Massilia sp. METH4: one gene and its partner. The protein of the gene in region 1 binds, or shares a complex with, the protein of each later gene. Links are inferred from orthologs where the notes say so. Each region holds a gene or a part of one and is shown in the gene's direction. Other genes may lie near its edges. The genes, in order: accC and accD.

The links.
Region 2: the proteins of accC (region 1) and accD are in contact, whole or in part, in a solved structure (PDB 8UXZ), measured with the Escherichia coli proteins. The link is inferred for Massilia sp. METH4 from one-to-one orthologs.

Annotation. Positions count from the first base shown.
Region 1 is NZ_CP146614.1:884,839-888,108, forward strand. The notes cover bases 59-3,010. They hold accC (acetyl-CoA carboxylase biotin carboxylase subunit), read left to right. Parts: upstream 59-831; coding sequence 832-2,190; downstream 2,191-3,010. Other genes in these bases: aroQ (type II 3-dehydroquinate dehydratase), read left to right, coding at 59-145; accB (acetyl-CoA carboxylase biotin carboxyl carrier protein), read left to right, coding at 236-706; prmA (50S ribosomal protein L11 methyltransferase), read left to right, coding at 2,187-3,010. Outside these bases: more of aroQ, read left to right, coding at 1-58; more of prmA, read left to right, coding at 3,011-3,140; V6Z91_RS03955 (DUF3426 domain-containing protein), read left to right, coding at 3,188-3,270. UniProt on the Escherichia coli protein: This protein is a component of the acetyl coenzyme A carboxylase complex; first, biotin carboxylase catalyzes the carboxylation of the carrier protein and then the transcarboxylase transfers the carboxyl group to form malonyl-CoA.
Region 2 is NZ_CP146614.1:192,211-195,405, reverse strand. Bases 319-3,195 are described here. They hold accD (acetyl-CoA carboxylase, carboxyltransferase subunit beta), read left to right. Parts: upstream 319-1,259; coding sequence 1,260-2,132; downstream 2,133-3,195. Other genes in these bases: folC (bifunctional tetrahydrofolate synthase/dihydrofolate synthase), read left to right, coding at 2,296-3,195; trpA (tryptophan synthase subunit alpha), read left to right, coding at 319-944. Outside these bases: more of trpA, read left to right, coding at 147-318.

The DNA of each region.
Region 1 (3,270 bases):
CGTCGAAGTGCACATCTCGAATATTTATCAGCGCGAAAGCTTTCGCCACCACTCATTTCTCAGCGCGATTGCCAAGGGAACGATTTGCGGGCTCGGTACCGATGGATACCGGTTCGCGATCGACTTTGCTTTAAAAAGCAGTTAATGTACGCGATCTGCGCGCTATTTACTGCGTTTTCGCTTATCATGGCAGCCGCGCCAACATTCACAAAACAAGATTAGACGGGAGTCTCAGATGGATCTACGCAAGCTCAAGACGTTGATTGACTTGGTTGCCGAATCGGATATTGCAGAACTCGAAGTGACCGAGGGCGAGAGCAAGGTACGCATCGTCAAGTCGTCCGCCATGCCGCAGAACCAGGTCGTGATGATGCCGCCGCAAGGCGCTCCGACCCAGTATGTTCCGGCCGCTGCCCCTGCGCCGGCCGCCGCTGCCGCCGCGCCGGCAGTGCCGGCCGCCGCCGAGCCGACCGGCCATATCGTGAAATCGCCAATGGTCGGCACGTTCTACCGCTCGTCCGCGCCGGGTAATCCGCCGTTCGTCGAAGTGGGCGCCACCGTGAAGGAAGGCGACACGCTGTGCATCATCGAAGCGATGAAGCTGCTGAACGAGATCGACACCGACAAAGCCGGCACGATCACCCAGATCCTGGTCGAGAACGGCCAGCCGGTCGAATTCGGCCAGCCGCTGTTCGTCATTGGCTGATCGACCATCGGCGAAAGTCCGATGCAGCCGGCCCAGCGCCGGCCCGGCGGCCCGCCGCCACGTAAGCTCCCCTCTTCTACAAGAACACCCGGCGCGTCCGGGTGTTCGCAAACATAGAACTAGCCATGTTTGAAAAAATTCTCATTGCCAACCGTGGTGAAATCGCGCTGCGTATCCAGCGCGCCTGCCGCGAGATGGGCATCAAGACGGTCGTCGTGCACTCCGAAGCGGACAAGGACGCGAAATACGTCAAACTGGCCGATGAATCCGTCTGCATCGGCCCGGCCTCGTCGAGCCTCTCCTACCTGAACATGCCGGCGATCATCAGCGCGGCCGAAGTGACCGATGCCGAGGCGATCCACCCGGGCTACGGGTTCCTGTCCGAGAACGCCGACTTCTGCGAACGCGTGGAGAAATCCGGCTTCGTGTTCATCGGCCCCCGCTCCGACTCGATCCGCATGATGGGCGACAAGGTGTCGGCCAAGCAGGCCATGATCAAGGCCGGCGTGCCTTGTGTGCCCGGTTCGGACGGCGCCCTGCCGGACGATCCGAAGGCCATCGTGCAGATCGCCCGCAAGGTCGGCTACCCGGTCATCATCAAGGCGGCCGGCGGCGGTGGCGGCCGCGGCATGCGCGTGGTGCATACCGAGGCGGCCCTGCTGAACGCCGTCACCATGACGAAGAGTGAAGCGGGCGCGGCCTTCGGCAATCCGGAAGTCTATATGGAGAAGTACCTGGAGAATCCGCGCCACGTGGAAATCCAGATCCTGGCCGACGAGCACAAGAACGCCGTGTGGCTGGGCGAGCGCGACTGCTCGATGCAGCGCCGCCACCAGAAAGTGATCGAGGAAGCGCCGGCACCGGGCATTCCCCGCAAGCTGATCGAGAAGATCGGCGACCGCTGCGCCGAAGCGTGCCGCAAGATCGGCTACCGCGGCGCCGGCACGTTCGAATTCCTGTATGAAAACGGTGAGTTCTACTTCATCGAGATGAACACCCGCGTGCAGGTCGAACACCCGGTGACGGAAATGATCACCGGCATCGATATCGTGCAGGAACAGATCCGCATCGCCTGCGGCGAGCGCCTGCGCTTCCGCCAGCGCGACGTGATGCTGTCCGGCCACGCGGTCGAGTGCCGCATCAATGCCGAGGATCCGTTCAAGTTCACCCCATCCCCGGGCCGCATCACGGCGTGGCACGTGCCGGGCGGCCCTGGCGTGCGCGTCGACTCGCACTCGTATGCGGGTTACTATGTGCCACCGCACTACGATTCGATGATCGGCAAGGTGATCACCTACGGCGCGACCCGCGAGCAGGCGATCCGCCGCATGCAGATCGCGCTGTCGGAAATGGTGGTCGAAGGCATCCAGACCAATATCCCGCTGCACCGCGAGCTGATGGTCGATGCCCGCTTCATCGAGGGCGGCACGAATATCCACTATCTGGAACAGAAACTGGCGGCAATGCCCAAGGCGGGTTCATGAGCTGGACTGAAATCGTCATCGAAGTCGCCCGCGATTACGCGGAAGGCTTGTCCGACGCGCTGATGGAAGCGGGCGCCCTGTCCGTTTCCGTCGAGGATGCGGACGAAGGCACCGACGCGGAGCAGCCGCTGTTCGGCGAGCCCGGCATGGAGCCGAAGGAAGCGGCGTGGGAACACAGCCGCGTCGTAGCCCTGGCCGACGACGATGCCGATCATTCCTTCATCGTGGCGGCAGCCGCGCAGGCCGTGGGCCTGAAGACGCTGCCCGCCTTCACCACCCGCAAGGTGGCCGATGAGGATTGGGTACGCCTCACGCAATCGCAATTCGAGCCGATCCACATCGGCAAGAACATCTGGGTCGTGCCGAGCTGGCACGAGGCGCCGGACCCTGGAGCGCTGATCTTGGAACTGGACCCTGGCCTGGCCTTCGGCACCGGCAGCCACCCGACCACCCGCCTGTGCATGGAATGGCTGGAAGCCCATCCGGCGCCGGGCAAGACGGTGCTCGACTATGGCTGCGGTTCCGGCATCCTGGCCATGGTGGCCCGCAAGCTGGGCGCCGCGCCGGTTGCCGGCGTGGACATCGACCCGCAGGCCATCGACTCGGCGCGCGACAATGCCGTGCGTAACGGTGTCGAGGATATCGAATACTTCGTTCCCGAGGACTTCGCGCAGTCGGCTTACGCCAATGCGAAATTCGACATCGTGGTGGCCAACATCCTGTCGTCGCCGCTGAAGCTGATGGCGCCGATGCTGTCGGGCCGCGTGGCCGACGGCGGCGCGCTGGTGCTGTCCGGCGTGCTGGCCCGCCAGGCCGAAGAAGTGGCCGCCGCGTATGCGCCGTTCATCAAGCTGTCCGTCTGGGCCGAGCACGAGGGCTGGGTCGCCCTTGCCGGCCGCCAGGGCGCGGAGGATGGCAACTTCGCGCCGCCTCCCTCACGCCAAGGGTAATTCTTTCACGCATGGCGCTCGCCACCAAATGCCCCCACTGCCATACCGTGTTCCGGGTCGCCCTGGACCAGTTGAAGCTGCGTGGGGGCATTGTGCGCTGCGGCGCCTGCAATGAAATCTTCGATGGGAA
Region 2 (3,195 bases), 690 kb from region 1 along the record:
AACGATATGGGCCTGCAGGCCCGTGCTCCTTCCGACCCCATTTCGAGGAAGCATTGCCTGATACCGGGGTCAGACCCCGGTTCCGAGAAACATTGCCTGGAACCTGGGTCAGACCCCGGTTCCGAGAAACATTTGCCGAGAACAACATGTCCCGTATCGCCCAGACTTTCGCCGCGCTGAAAGCGCACAACAAGACCGGTCTCGTGACCTTCATTACCGCCGGCGACCCGTCGCCCGCGCTGACGGTGCCGCTGCTGCACGCCCTGGTGGCGGGCGGTGCCGATGTGCTGGAACTCGGCGTGCCGTTTTCCGACCCGATGGCCGAGGGCCCCGTCATCCAGCGCGCCTGCGAGCGCGCGCTGGTGCACGGGATCGGCATCCGCCACGTGTTCGAGTACGTGCGCGAGTTCCGCAAGACCAACCAGCACACGCCCGTGGTGCTGATGGGCTATGCCAATCCGATCGAGCGCATCGGGGTCGATGCCTTTGTCGAGCAATCGCGCGAGGTGGGCGCCGACGGCGCGATCGTCGTCGACTACCCGCCCGAGGAGTGCGAGGAATTCGCCGCCAGGATGCGTGCCGCCGGCCTCGACCTGATCTTCCTGCTCGCGCCCACCTCGACCGAGGAGCGCGTGGCGCAGGTGGCCAAGGTCGGTAGCGGCTTCTCGTATTACGTGTCGCTGAAGGGCGTGACCGGCGCCGGCCACATCGACACCGCCCAGGTGGCCGAACGGATCGCCGCCATTCGCCGGCATGTGAGCCTGCCGATCGGCGTGGGCTTCGGCATCCGCGACGCCGCGACCGCCAAGGTCCTTGCCGGCGTGGCCGACGCGGTCGTGATCGGCAGCCGCATCATCCAGGAAATCGAAGCGTCCGAGCCCGAGCAGGCACCGGCCGCCGTGCAGGCCTTCGTCGCCGGCATCCGGCGAGCGCTGGACGAGTAAGCGCTAAAGCCGGGCTCGTGTCCCGTGGCCAGGCACCAAGGGACACAGCCTCAGCCATTCGTATTCGGCTAGGCGCGCCGCCAGACGGCGGCTTGTGCTCTGTCCATCGCGATCGGGCGGGCTTCAGATGACCACGGACAAGGCTGAGCTCGTGTCCCTCGGTGCCTGGCACCGTGAGACACAAGCTCAGCCATTAGAGCCCTGCGGACCGCATGAAATCTCACGTGCGTGCTAAAAATTGCCAATTTTGAATGTTCGACACGGCTGGCATAAACGGCTACACTTCGCCCCTAAGTTAGAGCAACAGGAGAAAATATGAGCTGGTTGGAAAAACTGCTTCCCCCCCGCATCCAGCGCTCGGAAGCTGCCGCTCGCAAGACGATGCCGGAAGGCCTGTGGGTCAAGTGCCCCTCCTGCGAGGCCGTCCTGTACCGTACGGACCTCGAGTCGAACCTGCACGTTTGCCCGAAGTGCGACCACCACATGCGCATCCGCGCCCGTGAGCGCCTCGACGCGCTGCTGGACGCCGGCGGCCGCTATGAAATCGGCCAGGAAACGCTGCCCGTCGATTCGCTGAAGTTCAAGGACAGCAAGAAATACCCGGATCGCCTGAAGCAAGCCATGGAAGCCACGGGCGAGACCGATGCGCTCGTGTGCCTGGGCGGTTCCATCATGAGCCTGCCGGTTGTCGTGGCATGTTTCGAGTTCGAATTCATGGGCGGCTCGATGGGTTCCGTCGTCGGCGAGCGCTTCGCCCGCGCGGCCCAGGTCGCCCTGGAACAGAAGGTGCCGTTCATCTGCATCACGGCTACCGGCGGTGCGCGCATGCAGGAAGGCTTGCTGTCGCTGATGCAGATGGCCAAGACCACCTCGATGCTGACCAAGCTGTCCGAGAAGAAGCTGCCGTTCATCAGCGTGCTGACCGACCCGACCATGGGCGGCGTGTCCGCCTCGTTCGCCTTCATGGGCGACGTGGTGATGGCCGAGCCGAAGGCGCTGATCGGCTTCGCCGGCCCGCGCGTGATCGAGAACACGGTGCGCGAAAAGCTGCCGGAAGGCTTCCAGCGCAGCGAATTCCTGCTGACCAAGGGCGCCATCGACATGATCGTCGACCGCCGCAAGATGCGCGAGGAAATCGCGCGCCTGCTGGCCTTGCTGCAGAACCAGGCTGCCGAAGTCATCGCCTGACCGTGCCGGCCTGACAAGGCCATGGTGCATGCCTGAAACGCATGCCTGAAACGCATGCTGATACAAGCCCGAACGGGGCCGGGTCCGCGAGGACCCGGCCCCGTTCTTCATGGTGCGCTAGAATGGCGCCTTTCCTGGTTTTTGCCGTTTTTCTCCCGACCCAATGCCCACCCCGACCACCCTGCCAGAATGGCTCGCGCTGCTCGAATCGCGCCATGCCGAAACCGTCATCAACATGGGCCTCGACCGCGTGCGCGCCGTCAAGGAACGCCTGCAACTGCAATTTTCCTGCCCGGTGATCATGGTGGCGGGCACCAATGGCAAGGGCTCCACCTGCGCGATGCTGGAGTCGATCCTGTTGCGCGCCGGCTACCGCGTCGGGCTGTACATCAAGCCGCACTTCCTCGACTTCAATGAGCGCGCCCGCGTCAATGGCGACCTGGCCACCGACGCGATGCTGGTCGAGGCCTTCGATGCCGTCGAGGCGGTGCGCGGCGATACGCCGCTGACGTATTTCGAGTTCACCACGCTGGCGATCCTGCACCTGATGAGCCGCGCGAACCTGGATGTGGCGATCCTCGAGGTAGGCCTGGGCGGCCGGCTGGATGCCGTCAACGTTGTCGATGCCGACGTGGCGATCGTCACCTCCGTCGACATCGACCACGTCGACTACCTGGGCGGCACGCGCGAGCAGATTGGCTTCGAGAAGGCCGGCATTTTCCGGCCGGGCAAGGCGGCCATCTGCAGCGACCCGGTGCCGCCGCAGGCGCTCATCGATCATGCGGCTGCGATTGGTGCGGACCTGTGGCTGATGGGCCGCGACTTCAACTACTCCGGCGACAAGCAGCAGTGGAACTACGGCGGCCGTTCGATGCGCCGCAATTCGCTGGCCTATCCGAGCCTGCGCGGCGCGAACCAGTTGCTCAACGCCTCGGCCGCACTGGCCGTGCTCGAAGTGCTCAAGCATGAGCTGCCGGTGGGCGCCCAGGAAGTGCGGCACGGCCTCGTCACCGTCGAGCTGCCGGGGCGCTTCCAGGTGCTGCCGGGCCGCCCGACCGTGATC